3 regions of the Arthrobacter sp. FW305-BF8 genome follow, and region 3 is predicted to be linked to each of the others. Evidence: riboswitches for the same ligand, from Rfam matches in the RefSeq annotation. Region 3 holds a riboswitch; each other region holds the start of a gene.
What was found. Region 3 has a riboswitch for cyclic di-AMP ahead of LFT45_RS22845 (NlpC/P60 family protein). Riboswitches for the same ligand answer to the same signal wherever they lie in the genome.

Region 1: linked by a shared signal. The riboswitch ahead of LFT45_RS05100 (M23 family metallopeptidase) and the one ahead of LFT45_RS22845 (NlpC/P60 family protein) in region 3 are both predicted to bind cyclic di-AMP.
Region 2: linked by a shared signal. The riboswitch ahead of LFT45_RS03725 (hypothetical protein) and the one ahead of LFT45_RS22845 (NlpC/P60 family protein) in region 3 are both predicted to bind cyclic di-AMP.

Annotation. Positions count from the first base shown of each region.
Region 1 is NZ_CP084561.1:1,136,342-1,142,346, reverse strand. Features, by position in the region: gene LFT45_RS05110 (NlpC/P60 family protein) at 1-157, opposite strand, end outside; gene LFT45_RS05105 (C40 family peptidase) at 260-952, opposite strand; cyclic di-AMP (ydaO/yuaA leader) riboswitch at 1,023-1,194, opposite strand; gene LFT45_RS05100 (M23 family metallopeptidase) at 1,331-2,152, opposite strand; cyclic di-AMP (ydaO/yuaA leader) riboswitch at 2,164-2,405, opposite strand; gene LFT45_RS05095 (metal-dependent transcriptional regulator) at 2,557-3,252, opposite strand; gene serC (phosphoserine transaminase) at 3,599-4,729, shown strand; gene LFT45_RS05085 (DUF3027 domain-containing protein) at 4,885-5,442, opposite strand; gene LFT45_RS05080 (cold-shock protein) at 5,451-5,834, opposite strand.
Region 2 is NZ_CP084561.1:805,274-811,278, forward strand. Features, by position in the region: gene LFT45_RS23240 (ArnT family glycosyltransferase) at 1-1,204, opposite strand, end outside; gene LFT45_RS03720 (glycosyltransferase) at 1,201-2,664, opposite strand; gene LFT45_RS03725 (hypothetical protein) at 2,939-3,808, opposite strand; cyclic di-AMP (ydaO/yuaA leader) riboswitch at 3,812-3,967, opposite strand; gene LFT45_RS03730 (HAMP domain-containing sensor histidine kinase) at 4,072-5,685, opposite strand; gene LFT45_RS03735 (response regulator transcription factor) at 5,689-6,005, opposite strand, start outside.
Region 3 is NZ_CP084562.1:117,702-123,706, reverse strand. Features, by position in the region: gene LFT45_RS22865 (cation diffusion facilitator family transporter) at 1-702, shown strand, start outside; gene LFT45_RS22860 (DsbA family protein) at 702-1,409, shown strand; gene LFT45_RS22855 (copper resistance CopC family protein) at 1,506-2,120, shown strand; gene LFT45_RS22850 (hypothetical protein) at 2,166-2,627, opposite strand; gene LFT45_RS22845 (NlpC/P60 family protein) at 2,782-3,582, opposite strand; cyclic di-AMP (ydaO/yuaA leader) riboswitch at 3,587-3,764, opposite strand; gene LFT45_RS22840 (cytochrome c oxidase assembly protein) at 4,878-6,005, shown strand, end outside.

The DNA.
Region 1 (6,005 bases), on a different replicon from region 3:
TGCCGCTGGTCAGGACGAGACCGGAAGCAGCAGCGATAACTGCGGCCTGGCGGCCCACACCACCGGCGTTGTCGCCGACGGCCTTGGCAATGACAGCCAGCGAGTTGGTCTTGGTGACCTCGGCGCGGTGGCGTGCAATGGTCGCACGTGTAGTCATTAAGATTTCTCTCTTTCGTGTTCCACGGACCGCGGTAGCAGGACGTGGGTTATCGACGCGCCGGCATCTTGGGGGTAAGCCGGCCCGTCTCGAATCGGATTTTTAGCGAAGGGTGAAGAAGGAGGACGTGCCCGTGGCGGACACCGCGTGCAGGAGCGTTCCGTCCGAGGGGTTCAGCGCGCTGATCATCATGCCGTTGCCGACGTAGATGCCCACGTGGGCGCCGCCGTTCTGCATGACCAGGTCGCCGGGAGCAGGCGTGGAGGTGGGCTTCATGGCAGTCCACGCGTTGACGCGGGGAATGCTGATGCCTGCCTGAGCGTAAACCCACTGGGTGAAGCCGGAGCAGTCCCAGCCGCTGGGGGTGGTGCCGCCCCAGACGTAGGGGTTACCGATGCCGGTGTACGCGATTGCAGCCAGTCCGGACGCTGCGGCTGAGGCCGCACCATCGGTGGACTTGGCGGTGACGGCCTGGGCCGCACCGGCACTCTCGTCGCTGGCCTGGCCTGCATCGCCCGCCTGGCCCTCATCGCTCGACTGCGGAGCAATGATTTCGGCGACCGGGGCAGCCACCGTGGTGACTTCAGGACGCTCGAAAGAGACAGTGGCGGTGGGCGCGGCGGTCACAGCAAGCTGCGCGGCCTGGGATCCGGTCTCCGAGGAGGCGGAAACACCAATGTTGGCGTCGGCTGCGTTGGCAGGCATGCCAACGCTCAGGATGAGACCTGAAGCAGCTGCGATAACAGCTGCCTGGCGACCTACTGTGCCGGCATTGGCGCTAACCGCCTTGGACACGGAGTCCAATGGGTTCATACGAACCGTTTGCGCGCGGTGGCGCGCGGCATTGTGGCGTGAAGACACGAAGGTAGCCTCTCCCAATGCCTGCGAGGTGAGCTGTCGGATTCGGATGGGAGTGCACCCGGCCACTCGGCTTCCTGGGAAGCTTTTGCGACTTAACCCCAAGGCCTTCTTGCGAAGACCAAAATTGGTTCCCCCGCCCCTGCCAGACGATGTAATGCGAACGGACCTTGAGCGGTGGCAGAGCTAGGCAATCCACTCAAGAGCGTCAACTTCGGAAAAGTTGACGCGGTTTAGACGGTACAGCAGTTTGGAGCTAATGTCACATTCAGGTCACGGCATGTCACAGGAATGAGAGTGCTCACTCGGCTTGGCTTAGAGCCAGCCGGTGGGATCAACGACTTCACCGTTGACCATCACCTCGAAGTGGAGGTGGCAGCCGGTGGAGGCGCCGGTGGTCCCGCTCAGGGCAATCGCCTCACCGCGGGTGACCTTCTGGCCAACCTCGACGCTGGAGGACGACAGGTGGTTGTACGTGGTCTCCAAGCCGTTGCCGTGGTCGATGACCACGCGGTTGCCTCCCCCGTATGGGTGCCACCCGGCGAACGTGACCTTGCCGCTGGCCGCAGCAAGCACTTGCGTGCCGCATTGGGCGGCGAAGTCCTGGCCGCGGTGGAACTCACCGGCGCCGCCGGTGATCGGGCTAACCCGGTAGCCGAACGGCGAAGACTTCACGAGCGTGGTCAGCGGCCCGCCCAAGGTGCCCACCGAGGCCGCACGGCTGATGCTGCCGGCAGACTGGGCACTCAGGAGCTGCTTGAGCTTTCCGTCCGGGTCACCGGTGGTGGAGACGGACGTACGGCTGAAGTCGATCTTCGCTGCCGCTTCCGCCGAGACCTTCGGCTGGGCCGGTGAGGCGGCGGACGCGGACGCTCCTCCCTGATGCTCGTCGGCAGCCAGGACGGGGCTGGTGGCGGGGACGGTAACAGTCAGCAGCAGGCCGGTAGCAGCAAGGGCCACTCCAGCCTTTTGCCCAACACCACTGGCCGAAGCGAAATCCGTAACCTGCCGGAACGGACCCCGGCGGCGGCGCGCCTCGCGCTGAGCGTCCCGGGGACGGTCCGCGGCAATGGCCTCCGCAGGGCGCGGCTCAGGAGCGGGACCGGACGCGCGGCGGCGGCCCCGGGCATTCTGCATGGACAAGTACTGCTTCCTCTCTGGATAGCCTGCGAAGTTAGCTGTCGGATTCGGGTCAGAGAGTTCGGACCCGGCCCGCCATAACAAGCCATTCCGGCACAGGGGTATCCCGGGAGGATTCCTTCTGCGGAAGAGACTTGCTGCTGCGGACTTCACCCCAAGGCTGTAGAAACAGCCGGTTGTGGTTCCCCCGCCCCTGCCAGTGGGTGACTCGTGCTACTGATCTGCTGGCAAGGTTCGGCTCCAGATCAGGTAACGCTTTTGCATCGGCGTTGCTGTTTAACTATAGGCGATTAAGAGGCGCAGTAATAATTCCGTTATATTCGCTGTGCAAAAGTGGTAGGTCATCCTGCCTGCAGATGTCAGACAGGACGCCGGCGTCAGGCGGAGCTGCGCTTTCGGCGCTAACCGACCCGCACGAACACGTGCGCCGCGACTTCCGGCGGCAGCTCGAGGGCGCCCTCGAACCCGGGTACGCGGACAGAAATGTACTCCCCCACACGTTCGAGCGAGACGGCAGCGCCCGGCCGGATCCCGCCTTCATCCAGCTGGACCAGCAGCTCCGGCTCCACCTGGATGGGTTCTGCCAGGCGGCTGACGGTGACCTTGGATTCCGGACCGTAGCCGGCCATGGCATCGAGCAGGTTCACCACGCCGTCGGAGAACGAGCGGGCGGGCTGGCCCCCGAGCGCCGCCAGGCCGGGGATGGGGTTGCCGTACGGCGACTCGGTGGGATGGTCGAGCATTTCGTAGATCCTGCGCTCCACCCGTTCACTCATGACGTGCTCCCACCGGCAGGCCTCGTCATGAACGTAGGCCCAGTCAAGGCCGATGACGTCGGCGAGGAGGCGCTCGGCGAGCCGGTGCTTGCGCATCACCTCGGTGGCGCGCTTCCGGCCCACTTCGGTCAGTTCGAGGTGGCGGTCACCGGAGACGACGACGAGGCCGTCGCGTTCCATCCTGCCGATGGTCTGCGAAACGGTGGGGCCTGAGTGCCGGAGGCGTTCGGCGATGCGTGCCCGAAGCGCCACGATGTTCTCTTCCTCCAGCTCCAGAATGGTGCGAAGGTACATCTCCGTGGTGTCGATCAGATCCGTCATTCAGCTCAGCTCCTCGAGCCCAGTATTCTTGTCCGTCCCACCGTACCGCGGGTCCGCCGCACCGGGATCCGGCAAGCTGCAGCGGCGGTCGCGTATCCGACGGCGGCGCAGCACCGGCTGTGTGCCCGTACGTCCAGTGCCAGCTTAGCCTATTTTGAATTACTCCGGATAATCTGCGCGGTGGGTGGCGGGCCTGTCTCAGTGACTGGACTATGACGGGTGCGTGTTCCCGCCGTATCCGCGCTTCGGGCAGAATAAGGAGGGTCTTCGTGGCGGTCATGGTTGCCTGCCGGCCATCGCCCCGACCCAGCCGAACCGCACTTCCATGCCGAAAATTGGAGCCATTGTGAGCGACACCAGCATCACTATTCCCGCAAACCTCCTGCCCAAGGACGGACGGTTCGGCGCCGGTCCCTCCAAGGTCAGGCACGAGCAGATCGAGGCCCTCTCCGCGGCCGCCACGACGCTCCTGGGCACGTCGCACCGCCAGGCCCCCGTGAAGAACCTCGTGGGATCCGTCCGCGAAGGCCTGAGCACCTTCTTCCGTGCCCCCGAAGGCTACGAGGTTGTCCTCGGCGTCGGCGGTTCCACGGCGTTCTGGGACGTCGCCAGCTTCGGCCTTGTGGAACAGAAGGCACAGCACCTGTCCTTCGGCGAGTTCGGGTCCAAGTTTGCCGCGGCAACGAACAAGGCGCCGTTCCTCGCGGAGTCCTCCATCATCAAGTCCGAGCCCGGCACCTGTCCCGCCCCCAAGGCCGAGGCGGGCGTGGATGTGTACGCCTGGCCGCAGAACGAGACCTCAACGGGTGTCGCTGCGCCCGTCCAGCGGGTGAACGGCGTCGACGAGGGCGCACTGGTGCTGGTGGACGCAACCTCGGCTGCCGGCGGCCTCGATGTCGACGTGACCCAGACGGATGTCTACTACTTCGCGCCGCAGAAGAACTTCGCCTCCGACGGCGGGCTGTGGCTAGGCCTCTTCTCCCCGGCTGCGCTGGAGCGGGCTGAGCGCGTCAAGGCCAGCGGGCGCTGGATCCCGGACTTCCTGGACCTGAAGACCGCCATCGACAACTCCAAGCTGAACCAGACGTACAACACCCCGTCCCTGTCCACGCTCGTCACGCTGGATGCCCAGGTGCAGTGGCTGAACGCCAACGGCGGCCTGGACTTCGCCGCCGGCCGCACGGCCGACTCGGCTGGCCGCATCTACAAGTGGGCGGAAGCCTCCGAATACGCGACGCCATTCGTTGCCAATGCGGCCGAGCGCTCCAACGTCATCGCCACCATCGACTTCGACGACTCGATCGATGCCGCCGCCATTGCCAAGGTGCTTCGCGCCAACGGCATCGTGGACACCGAGCCCTACCGGAAGCTGGGACGCAACCAGCTGCGCATCGCCACCTTCGTGGCCATCGAGCCTTCGGATGTCTCCGCCCTGCTGGAGTGCATCGACTACGTGGTGGGCGAACTGAAGAAGTAACCACCGGCGGGGAGTTTTTGTGCAGATAATCGGGGTTCGAAGGCCTTTTGGCCCCATTATCTGGACAAAAAACTCTTTGCTTAAAGTTCGACGGCGTCGTCCAGGCTTGTGGCCGGACGGCGCCGTCAGTGGTTGCAAACCATTACTCGTTGTGATTAGTCGCGTTCGTGGGCGTCGGGCTCTGCTTCGACGCTAGGCGCTGCTTCAGCGTCAGTCGCTGTTTCGACGTCAGACTCTGCTTCGACGTCAGTCCCCGGCCCGGCGTCGGGCTCTGTTGCAGAGCCCGTGGACGCCTCCCCCGGCGCTTCCTGCTCGTCCTGCTCCTGCTCGTCCTCCGGGCGTACGCGCTCGGCCCACGGCACCCACTCCGGGGCGAGGATCGAGTCTTCGGACGGCAGCAGGCCAAGCTCGTTGACAGTGATCACCTTGGAGCGGGAGTTGCGGGTCAGGACGGCATACCACTGCCAGCCGAGATACCCCGGCAGCCGTGATTCGAAAAGGTGCGTCACCACGCGGTCGCCCTCGGTCCGGGCGGCCAGGTGGTCCCCGATTTCGGATGCCTTCGCGATGCCTTCGATGGCGGTCCGGGCCGCGTCCACGGCAGCGGCCAGCACGGCGTCGGGCTTCCCCATCCGCCACACCGGGACACCGGTGCGGCGCTGGGGTGCCTTGGGTTCCACCTTGGATTCGGCCTGTTCAGGTTCCGGGTTCATCGGGAGGCCTAGGCGTCCAGCTCGTCGGCAACCTTACGCAGGGCAGCGGCAATGGCCTTGCCCTTGTTGCCGTCCGGGTACTTGCCGGACGACAGCGTGCCGGACAGGTTGTCCAGAACTGTCACCAGGTCCTGCACCAGCGGGGCAAGATCCCTCGCGTTGGGGCGCTTGGCCTTTGCGATGGACGGAGTCTTGTCGAGGACGCGCAGGCCGAGGGCCTGGGCGCCCTTGCGTCCGTCTGCGACGCCGAACTCAACCCGGGTGCCGGCCTTCAGTTCCGTAACTCCGGCGGGCAGCGCCGACTTGGGAAGGAACACTTCCTGTCCGTCCTCGCCTGCGAGGAATCCGAAACCTTTATCCTTGTCGTACCACTTGACCTTGCCGGTAGGCACCTAATCAACCTTCTTCGTTCTGACGTTCTGGGACATGGCCGGCCGTCACCGCATCCGCACTGATGTGCGGGTTCAGGGTATGACTGCCTGGTCCATGTTGGTCTGTTCCTTCAAGGTTATCCTGACTGTCAGGCTAATCCCGCTTTGAGGCGCGGCCGCGGCACTGCTGTT
Region 2 (6,005 bases), on a different replicon from region 3:
TGAAGCTCAGGATGCCGGCGGTGACCAGCAGCCAGCCGCCCCAGAGGACCAGGGCCGCGCGGGTACGGGATGTGCGTGCTTCACGGCGGGTGAACCACAGGCCCGCAACCAGCAGGATCAGGGCCGAGGGAAGCAGCCAGGACACCTCGCCGCCGAAGCTGGCCCCGAACATCCGGGCGATCCCGGCGGCACCGCCGAAACCGACATTCCCGCCCATGCCGCCGCCACCGCCGACGGGCATGCCGCCACCGCCGCCTTCGACGCCGGTGATGCGGCCCAGGCCGTTGTAGCCGAAGGTCAGTTCCAGGAAGCTGTTGGCTTCGGATCCGGCCATGTAGGGCCTGCCCGTGACCGGCGTCAGCTGGAACAGGGAGATGTAGCTGCCGGCCACCAGCAGGATGCCGCTTGCAGCGGCGAGGAGGTGCAGGAATCGCTTGCCGAGGTTCGTCGGGGCGGCCCAGAGGTAGGCCAGTGCGAGGCCGGGAACGATCAGGAAGCCCTGGAGCATCTTGGTCAGGAACGCCAGGCCGATCACGGCGCCGGCTGCGGCCAGCCACTTCCAGCCTGCCTTTTCAATGGCACGGGTGGTCAGGTAGGCGGCCAGCACCAGGCACAAGGTGAGCATCGCGTCAGGGTTGTTGAACCGGAACATCAGCGCTGCCACCGGAGTCAGCGCCAGCACGCCGCCGGCGAGCAGTCCCGTCGCGGGTCCGGAGATGCGCTTGACCGTCAGGTAAAGGAGCCCGACGGCCGCCACCCCCATGAGTGCCTGCGGCACCAGCATGCTCAGGGGCGAAAAACCAAAGACCCGGCCTACGAGGGCGGGAATCCACAGGGCCGCCGGGGGCTTGTCCACGGTGATCGCATTGCCGGCGTCGAGGGAGCCGAACAGCAGCGCTGTCCAGTCTTTGGTACCAGCCTGGATGGCTGCGGCATAGAAGGAGTTGGCGTATCCCGTGGCTTCGAGGTTCCACAGGTAGAGCACGGCGGTGAATGCCAGCAGCGCTGCCGCGGAGGGCCGGATCCAGCGCGGCTGGTTTCCTACGAGCAGCCGGGATGCCCTGCCGGTCCGGCGGGTTCGTTCCGGGTTGGAACCTGTGCTGGCACGGGGCGGCGCGGGGTCCGCCGTGCTTGCCGATGGATCTGTTGTCGGGTCGATCGTCTGATCTGTCGTCCGATCTGGGGGAGTGACGGTGGTGCTCATGAGTGCGTCATTTCTGTGGTCGGGGCGGATGACTGCGGGAGGGATGGCTCGGAGGCGGCAGGATCTGCTGGAGCGTTGGTGGAAGATGCGGCGAAATCTGCGGGAGCGTTGGTGGGGGCGGGCCGCCGTCGGAAGACCCACCGCCGGAACAGCAGGAACTTCACGGCGGTGGCGGCGAGGTTCGCGGCGGTGACGGTCACCAGCTCAACCCAGCGGTCCGGCGTCGTGCCTCCTGGAAGCGCGCCGCTGTGGACCAGGGCAAGCGCCCCGGCGGTGAGGGCGAGCCCGATCCCAAAAACGAGCAACCCTTCAAAGTGGTGGCGGGCAACATCACTGTTGCCGGCGATGCCGAACGTGAAGCGCCGGTTTGCGGCGGTGTTGGCCACGGCCGTGGTGAGCAAGGCCAGCAGATTGGCCAGCTGCGGGTCCATCAGGTTGCGGCAGAGGTAGAAGAGGACCAGGTAGGCCAGAGTGGAGGCCACGCCGATGGTGCCGAACCGGACCAGCTGGCCGAACAGGCTGCCGCCCGGGCTCTGTTCCTGACCGCGTGAAGCGGCGGGGAGGGGGCCGCGGGCCAGGGCCGCCCGGAGTTCGGTGACGGGGATGCGGCCGGTCACCATGTCCTTGCTGAGCCGGGCCATGCCGCGGACATCCGCGAGCGCAGTCTGGACGATGTCCACGCTGGAGCTGGGGTCGTCGGTCCAGTCCACCGGCACCTCGTGGACCCTGAGGCCGCACCGTTCGGCGAGGACCAGGAGTTCAGTGTCGAAAAACCAGGCGGTGTCCACGGTATGCGGCAGGATCTGCTGGGCGATGTCGGCCCGGATGGCCTTGAAGCCGCACTGCGCATCGCTGAAGTGGGCGCCCATCAGGGACTGCAGCATGAAGTTGTAGCTGCGGGAGATGAATTCACGCTTCTGCCCGCGGACCACCCGGGAGTTGCGGGCCAGCCGCGTGCCGATGGCCAGGTCCGAGTGGCCAGAGAGCAGCGGGGCCAGCAGTGGGCCGAGCGCAGCCAGGTCGGTGGAGAGGTCCACGTCCATGTAAGCCAGAACGGGCGAGGGCGAAGCCAACCAGACTTTCCGCAGGGCGTTGCCGCGGCCCTTTTCCTCAAGGTGCACCACGGTCACCTCCCGGAGTTCCCGGGCCACCCGTTCGGCCGCCTTGAGCGTTCCGTCGGTGCTGGCGTTGTCCGCGACGGTGATGCGGAACGAGTGCGGGAACGTGCCACGCAGGTAGGCGTGGAGCCGGCGCAGGCACTCCTCCAGGTCGCGTTCCTCGTTGTAGACCGGGATGGTCACGTCCAGAACCGGTACCGCGGTGGCGGTGTCGATGGGCGACCGCCGGCTGTGCCCGCCGAGGGAATGCGCGGGCTCGTGCCCCGCGGTGCGGGCATGAGGGTGCGCGGTGCGCAGCGGAGAGTGCGGCGGGGTTCCGGAGGCCTGGTCTGTGATGGTCATGCCTCAACAGTGGCCGCTAGGGTTATGAGGGTTTTAGGGCCGAGCTGTGCGGGGGCTGTGGACGTGACATCGGCGCTCGCCGGCTGCCAGCATCGGCTGTGGTTGCCGCGTTCGCTGCACCGCGCTGCATTTGTGCACCACTTTGCCTGCGGCAGGAAGAGGGGGGACGCAGAAGGGCCCCGAATCCTTGCGGATCCGGGGCCCTTCGCACTCAGGCGTTCAGCCTAAAGCGGTGCAAAAGTGCTCGTCATCGGCTGGCTTGGCCGGGGAACTCTCAGTACCAGTTGTGGGCGAGGTGCCAGTTCAGCGCACCGCACGGGGAGCCGTAGCGCTCCTGGATGTAGTCCAGGCCCCAGTTGATCTGGGTGCGGTAGTTGGTGCGGTAGTCCGCCCCGGCGGTCGCCATCTTCTCGGCGGGCAGGGACTGGACGATGCCGTAGGCGCCGCTGCTCGCGTTGGTGGCCGTCGTGCGCCATTCCGATTCCTTGGTCCAGAGCCGTTTCAGGCACTGCATCTGGTCTGCGGCCCAGCCGTATGACCCCAGCTTGGTGGCCGCGTAGGCCTGTGCGCCGGCCGGATCATTCAGGGCAACAGGCGCAGCGGCCTTCGCCTTGGCAACGGCGGCAGCCTTCGCGGCGGCAGCCTTGGCAGCGGCCGCCTGGGCAGCGTTGGCCTTGGCAACCGCGGCGGCGTTGGCAGCGGCGGCGGTCTTGGCAGCCGCTGCGTTGGCGGCGGCAGTCTTTGCGGCGGCCGCCTTGGCAGCGGCAGCCTTCGCAGTGGCGGCCTTGGCGGCGGCAGCCTGGGACGAGGACTGCGGAGCGATGGACGCCGCGGACGGGGCAGGAAGCGCGGAGATTAGCGTCTTGTCGAAGTTCAGGGTCTGCCCGGCGTCGGCGGTGGCCGCTGCCGTTGGGGCGGCGGAAGGCGCAGCCTGGTCGGCCGCCTGGCCTGCGGCGCCGACGCCAACGAGCACGGCTGCGGCAGTGGTAAGGACGGCTGCCCGGCGCCCGAAGGACGGAAGGCTTCCGGTCAGGCGGCCCCAAGCCGTCGCAGGCCGAACCGGCTCTGCACGGTGACGGGAAATATTGCGGTCGGACTGCTGGGAGGCGCGATCAGGGCGCGCCTGTGCCTTGAATTCAGACATGGTTGATTGCCTCTCAACACCTGCGGAGTTAGCTGTCGGGTTCGGATGAGGTCATCCGGCCGCACGGAAAATTCACGTGTCGGCTTCACCCCAAGGGCTGATGCGGAAAGCCCGGGACTCTGGTTCCCCCGCCTCTGCCTGAACTAGCGGAATCCGGGAAGCGGCAGAGCTGGGCGTCAATCCGGAGATGCGGCTCTAGTGGCGGCCGCACTCTATCGACCGTACAGGAGGCTTCTGATTAAGTCACATTTAGGTAACGGACATCACGACGACGGCGCGGCGCCTTGCATGGGCAGCCGGACGGCAAATTCCGTCCGGCCAGGCCGGGATGTGACCTCCACTGTCCCGCCGTGTGCCTCCACGATGGACTGCACGATGGACAGGCCAAGGCCGCTGGTTCCCTCGGCCGACAGAACCCCGGCTTCCCCCCGCGATTCGGGGGTGCGGAGGGTTGTTTGGGCGCTAGCGGCACCGGCAATGGAACCCGTCGCCGTTGCGGATGCAGGTGCCGGGGGCGCCTGCGCCGGGGTCACACGTGACGCGTCTGCGCGGGCAAAGCGAGCGAAGACCTTGTCCACGAATTCAGGCGGGATGCCGGCGCCGTCGTCCGTGACCGTAATCACAGCGCTGCCGTCAGCCGACCGCATCACGCCGGTGGTCACCGTGGTGCCGGGCGGCGTGTGCTTGCGGGCATTCGAGAGCAGGTTGACCAGCACCTGGTGCAGCTGCGATGCATCGCCCCGAACGGACACAGGTTCTTCGGGAAGGTCGAGGTGCCACGCCCGGTCCGGTGCCATGACCTTTTCGTCGCTGACGGTCTCGATCACGAGCTGTGTGAGGTCCACGTCGCTGAGCTTGAGCGGCTGCCCGTCGTCGAGCCGCGCCAGCAGCAGAAGATCCTCCACCAGGGCGGTCATGCGTTCTGACTGGCTCTGCACGCGTGCCAGGGACCGCTGGCCGTCCGGAGTGAATTTTTCGGTCATGCGCATCAGCTCGGTGTAGCCGCGGATGGCCGTGAGCGGCGTCCGGAGCTCATGGGAGGCGTCTGCCACGAATTGCCGCACCTTCATTTCGCTTTCCTGCCGCGCCTCCAAAGCATTGGACACGTTGTCCAGCATCTGGTTCAGGGCGTGGCCCACGCTGCCCACTTCAGTTCCGGGATGGGCGTTCGACGGCGGGACGCGGACAGCGAGTGCCACCTCACCGGCGTCCAGCGGCAGGCGCGAGACCTGGGTGGCCACCTCGGAGAGCTGCTCCAGCGGTTTCATGGTGCGGCGGATGAGGACCGTCCCGGCCAGGCCGATCAGCACGAGGCCGCCCAGCGAGACGATGGTAATCGTCCACACGAGGGACGTCAGGGTGTTCTGCTTTTCCGCGAGGGGGAGCCCGGTGACGATGACGTCCCCGTACGGCGCCTGCGCGGCGACCAGGCGGTAGGTGCCTGAGGACAGTGTGCGCTCGACGGGCACGCCGTTGCGGCGGAGCTCCAGGAGGACCTGGTTGTCTGAAGGTGACAGCGAGGCGCGGGTGGAGTCGGCGGCTATGAGACCGGCACTGATGACGGCGCCGTTCTCGATTCGCGCCGTGACCGTGCCGACCCTCTGGCCGCGGGCATCCAATGGATCGGGCCTGGTCCCTTGATTGCCGAGCGGCGGACGGCCGAAGTCGCTGGAGCGGTGGGCCGCATCCGAGAGCTGCTTGTCCAATTGCTGGGTCAGATAGGAGTCCATCGAGGCGTAGCTGAACAGGCCGATCGCGCCGCAGATGGCCACGAGGAGAGCCATCGCGACGAGGACCAGGCGTGTGCGGAGGTGCCAGGTGTCCGCCTTTAGCCAGCGTCGGCGCTGAGTGCGCGCGGCTCCGGAAAGTTTTGCCACGGCCTACTCTGCCGGTTTGATGACGTAGCCCGCGCCGCGGACCGTGTGGATCATGGGCGGGTGCACGGCATCCACCTTCTTGCGCAGGTAGGAGATGTACAGTTCGACGATGTTGGCCTGGCCGCCAAAATCGTAGTTCCATACCCGGTCCAGGATCTGGGCCTTGCTGACCACGCGCTTGGGGTTCTCCATGAGGTAGCGCAGCAGCTCGAACTGGGTGGCTGTCAGCTGCAGCTCGTCGCCGGCGCGGGTGACTTCGCGCGTGTCGAGGTTCAGGACGAGGTCGCCCACCACCAGCTCGGCGGAGTCCATGGCGGCGA
Region 3 (6,005 bases):
GCCACGCTGAAGCGCACCTGGGGATACAGGCGGGCCGAGATCGTCGCCGCCGCCGGGCAGGCGGCCCTGCTGCTGGGCGTGGGCGGCTTCGTCATCGTCGAAGGCATCCGCCGGCTCTTCGAGCCCCCGGAGGTGGGCGGATCCACGATGCTGTGGTTCGGCATTATCGGCCTGGCCGGCAACGCCATCGGCCTGATCGTGCTCGCTTCGGGCCGGCACCATAACTTCAACATGAGGGCGGCGTTCCTCGAGGTCCTCAACGATGCCCTCGGCTCGGTCGCCGTGATCGCCGCCGCGGTCATCATCGCCCTCACCGGCTGGACCCGGGCAGACGCCGTCGTGTCCCTGCTGATCGGCGCTTTGATCATTCCCCGCACCCTGAAGCTGCTGCGCGAGACCACCGATGTGCTGATGGAAAACGTGCCCCGCGGCCTGGACCTGGCCAGGGTCCGTGAACACATCCTGGCCCTGCCCCATGTGATCGACGTCCACGACCTGCACGCCTCCCTCGTCGGTTCCGGAACCCCGGTCCTCTCGGCCCACGTCACCGTCCAGGATCACTGCATGCGTGACGGACACGCCGCGTCCATCCTCGCGGACCTGCAGCGCTGCGTCGCCGAAGACTTCGACGTCAGCGTCGAACATTCCACCTTCCAGATCGAACCCGCCGCCCACCGAGACCAGGAAAGCATGCCCCACTGATGACACCAGCACCGACCGCCCCCACACCCCCAGATCCCCGGAAACCTGCCGGCACGGCCAGGAAAGTCCGCCTCGTGCTGTGGACACTGCTCGCCTTCATCGCCGTCGCCGGAGTGATCGGGTACGCCGTCGTCACGGCCACCAAACCCGCCCCCACCGCCGCGGCGCCGGCCGCCGACGCCCAGCTCGTCCGCGAGGACAGCCACGCGATCACCACACCGGCGACAGAGAAAGCACAGCTCGTGGAGTTCCTGGACTTCGAATGCGAGTCCTGCCGGGCGGCCTACCCCCTCGTCGAAAAGCTGAAAAAGGAATACGGGGACCGGATCACCTTCGTCCACCGTTACTTCCCCATCCCCTCCCACCGCAATTCCGGCACCGCCGCCCTCGCCGCGGAAGCCGCCGCCCAGCAGGGCAAGTACGAGCAAATGGTCGCTAAACTGTTCAACACCCAGCCGCAGTGGGGCGAAAAACAGGACTCCCAGGCCGCCCTGTTCCGTTCTTTCGCGCAGGAACTCGGCCTGGACCTGGCCAAGTACGACGCTGCCGTCGCCGACGAGGCAACGAAGGACCGGATCCGCAAAGACATCGCCGACGGCAAGGCACTCGGTGTTTCCGGGACGCCGACGTTCTTCCTCAACGGCGAAAAACTCACCCTGGACACCGAAGAACAGTTCCGCCAGTTGCTCGCGGACGCCGCCAAATAGGGGATACTGGCCTGTTCCAAGCCAGAGCCGGGTGGAAACCGGGCCAAGGGCATCCAGGCCTCCCCGCTCCCTGTCACCAATGGAAGATCAAAACTGATGAAACAACATCCCAGTCCAGGTTTTCGGGCGCTTCTCCGGCTGGCCGCTGCGCTGGCCACCCTGGTGTCCGCGTCTGTTGTGGCTGCGCCGGCCATGGCGCACGATAGCCTGTCATCGACTGCGCCGGCGCAGGATTCGGTAATCACCGCGGCGCCCGCAACGGTGTCCCTGACGCTGTCGGAACCTCCCATTAATTCCGAGAGCCTGAGCCTTAGTGTCATCACGGTCAAAGACGGCGGCGGAAAAACGGTCAGCAACGGGAAGGTGACCGTGGATGGGCCCAGGTTATCGACCGCTGTTGCCACCGGGAGCCCCGGGAAGCATACCGTCCTGTGGCGGGCCGTGTCCTCCGACGGTCACCCGATCGAAGGAACATTCTCCTTCACGGTGAAGCCCCCCGCTTCCGTGGCCACGGCGCCAGCGGCTTCAGCCGCACCATCTCCGGCCACGGAGACTGCGGCCCCGACAGCAGGCGCCACCACCCCTGAGCGGGTGGCGCCGCCGGATAACAGCAATGCCCCGCTGACACTGGCCATCGCGGGGGCGCTTCTGGCCCTCGCGATTGGCGCAACCGTTTTCTTCCGCAGGCGTCACCGGAACGACAGCGTCTGATCCGGGAAGCGGCCGGTCCCGTTGAAGCGGGACCGGCCGCTTCCGTCAGGGCCGTCCGGTGACGGCGGCCTGGCCCCGGCGGCCGCGGACTGTTCTGAGAACAACGCCCCCGACCGAGGCGCAGGCCATCACGATGAAACAGGCGACGCCGGCGTTGAACAGCACGGGGGTGAACCAGGGCAGCGGAGCTGATGAGTCAGCCGCCGTGATCAGCGACGCCCAGTAGCCGGCAGAACAGGCAATCCAGAGGGTCCCGGCAGCCGCTGCCGCCCAGGACAGTTTGGAGAACCACGGCCCGGTGGCACGGTAGGAGAACGCCACGGCGATCAGCACAACGCCGGCCGCCGCCAGCAGCTGCGCGCCCAGCAGGTACGGCCCCCCGACAAGCCCGACCGGGATGGCGAGGCCGCCGAGGAGGATCAGACGGCGGGCACCCAGCGGCATCCTGGCCGCGGCGGGGGCCGCCACCGGGTGTGACTGCGGGCGGCCTGGGGATTCAACTGGCACTTCTTGTCCTAACGTCCCGGCAAGGGGTGTGGGGCCGTTCTGCGCTGCGGAACGGTCGGGTGGGCAGGCACCAGATCCCGGACCAGAACAGGCTGAGGGCCGGTGAGCCGCAGCCCCCAAGGCAGCGGCTCACCGGCCCACAGTATCGGGCGCTCTACGCGCCCGGGCGGACGAACGTGACCGGGCCGGTCGCGGTCAGCCAGGACAATGGATGAACAATGGTCTCGTTGACACCGTTCATGCCCCCGCTGAGGACCTTCCCGCCGCCCACGTAGATACCCACGTGTCCGGGCTGGACCACCATGTCCCCGGGCTGAGGGGTGCCGACGACGCTGCCGTAGTTCATGAACTGCATCGGGGCAAGGTCACCGACGGGGATGCCGGCTGCTCCCAGAGCTTTTTCGACCATGGCTGTGCAGTCCTGGGTGATGCCCAGCTGCGCATAGGCAGCAGATACCATCGCCGCGTTGACGCCCGCCGCCGCGGGGGCAGGGGCCGGCGCGGCCTTGGCCTGCACGGACACTACAGGCTGTGCCGGCGCCTGGGCTGCAGCTGCGGGCTGAACCTGGACGGGCGCAGCGGCAGGCTCAACCGCAGCCGCCTGAGGCTCAACGGCCGGGGCAGCCTCAGGGGCCTGGTCAACAACGGGGGCAGGCGTGGAGCTGACGGCCGGGCGCTCGAAGGAGATCCGGACATTCGAGCCTGCGCTGACTGCTCCGGAAGCCGGGGCGGCCGCTTCCGGAGCCGCGGCCGGCACCGCTTCCGGCTGAGCCGGGGCGGCCGCGGCGTTGGCAGCAATACCGCTGGTCAGCACGAGGCCGGACGCCGCGGCGATCACGGCCGCCTGGCGTCCCATGGTGCCCGTGTTGGTCGAGACTGCGGATGAGATGGCGGCGAGCCGGCTGGTCCGTGTGGGGGTTGCGCGATGGCGCGCGACAGCTTGACGTGAAGACATGACAAAGGCCTCTCCCAGAGCCTGCGGGGTTAGCTGTCGGATTCGGATGGGAGACACCCGGCCGCACGAACACCCCGCATGAGTGCGGAGGTGGCGCGCGGCTTCACCCCAAGGCCTGCTTAGCGAGCAGGCCGCATAGTGGTTTCCCCGTCTCTGCCGGACGATGTATGCGAACGAATCCCGGGCAGCGGCAGAGTTAGGCAATCTGCACGGGAGTGCCCGCTATCGGAGAGCACAGGCACGCGCTACACGATAGCGTGTATCCACGGCCATGTCACATTAGGGTAACGCCCGTTTCTGCGCCGGCCGACAAGCCCGGGCGCTTCCCCTTTTGCAGAAGCGCCTCCCGGGCGCGGCTGTTGACTAACGCCATTCCGATGCGGGAGCACGGATAGCGGAGCCCGCGTAAATGCAGATCAGTTAAATCCCCGCGCGCCTTCCTGGATGGGCCCGGCGATGCGGGTCCACGCCAGAGGCTGCCAGAACAACCAGCGCCGTGATGCCGAGATCGAACAGCGCGGCGGAGAATTCAGGGAGGGACGGGGAGAGGATGCTCAACCAGAACATCGTTGTAGAGGCTGCCCACGCACCCCCGCAGAGGGACGCGAGCCACCGCTTCCCAACCATTCGGCGAGAAGCGAGCATCCCGCCAAGGCCGATGAGCGCGATGAATCCCAGGTAGAACAGGACCGTGGCAAATGAGGCCGATGATGAGCGCCCATCGGCGTGAGCGAGGACGCTCACCCAGTAGGCAACCGTTGCCGCGATCCACGCTGCACCCGCGGCGGCCGTCAGTGAGACCCTGCTGGCGGACCCTGTGCGCGCCGTCCGTACGAGGGCCAGCAAAATGAGGTAGGTAAGGTAACAATCTGCATGATCGTGAAGAAATGCCCGCTTGCAAGGCCAACGGCACCGCACAGCACGCCGGTGAGGACCAGGCCCGGTGTGGAGAGCGGCTGCCTGCGTGTCGAACCGCGGGCAGCCGCTGCCGCACGGTGCTGATCTCCCGTTCCAGCGCCGGCCGTCATGATGCTCTGGCCTTCCCGGTCTGCTTCATGCTGGTTTCGCGGGAGCGGCAGTGTCGGGCTGGTTGCGCCCTCCTGGTGCTCCCTCACACACCCCACGCTCCCAACGGAACCTTGGGGAAACCTGCAGATCTGCGGGGGCGGTCCTGCGGGGGCCACCATGCAAGGATTTTCCAAGGCGTGGCCGCCAGTCTTGGACCAGCACCGGCGCCGATCCCCCTCACGCAACGGCACGCCTGTCCGGCAGCAGCGGTGCCGGAGGAGGACGTCATGTCGATCGTGATGCGGTTCGGCTCGGCCGCGGTACTGCTTATCGCCGGAGTGCTGGCACTGGTATGGGCATACAGGTACGGTGGCGGCGCCGACGCGGGCGCGGTGGATCTGACTGGCCCGGTGGTGCGGTGGGGCCTGCCGGCGACCAAGCTCGTCCTGAATGTCGCCGCCGCGTGCACAGTGGGTCCCCTCGTGTTGGCCGCGTTCGCCTTGCCTGCCCGGGAGCCGGCCCGCAAAGCGGCACTGCGGCTCGCCGGCTGGTCCGCGGTCCTCTGGTCCGCCAGCGCTTTCGTCTACACCGGTGCAAACTTTCTGTTCATCGCAAACCGGCCGGTCTCGGCAGGTTTCGATGCGGCTTTCATCGTGTACCTGACCACCATTGATGCCGGCCGGGCAGGGATTCTCACCGCCGCGGCGGCAGCCGCAGTTGCGTGGTGCTGTTTCCGGCTGGTCAGTCCGGGAGCTCTCGCCGGCACGGTGCTGCTGGCGTTTTCGGGGCTCGTGCCGCTCGTGCTGAAGTCGCATGCGGCTGGCGGGGGCGGCCACGCTGACACTACCGCAGGGGTTGTTGTGCACTCCTGGGCGGCGGCTGTGTGGGTAGGCGGGCTTGTGGCCCTGGTGCTCCTGCGCCCCCTGCTGCCCGGAACCCGGCTCGCAACGGCCGTACGGCGGTACTCGACGCTGGCTCTGGTGTGTTTCATCAGCCTGGCAGGGTCCGGTGTGCTGGCCGCCCTGGCGCAGATCAACACCCCGGCCGATGTGCTCAGCCCCTACGGGGTCATCGTCGCCGTGAAGACGGGGGCCTTCCTGATCCTGGGGCTTTTCGGTGCACTTCACCGCCGCCGTGTCCTGGCCAGGCTCGACCGGGATCCGCACGCGCGGCGGAGCTTCACGGTCCTGGCCATAACGGAGCTCGCCGTCATGGGGGCTGCCTCCGGCCTGGCTGCAGCCCTGGCCCGGACCGAAACTCCGGCCGGGGCGGGCGCGACGGGGACGCCGCTTCCGGGGCCCGGCTTCTGGGAATACCTGTCACGGTTGTCGGTGGATCCTCTCTGGGCGCTGGCATGCGGCTTCGCTGCCTTTTTCTATCTGGCCGGTATCCGACGGCTTCGGACAGATCGCAGG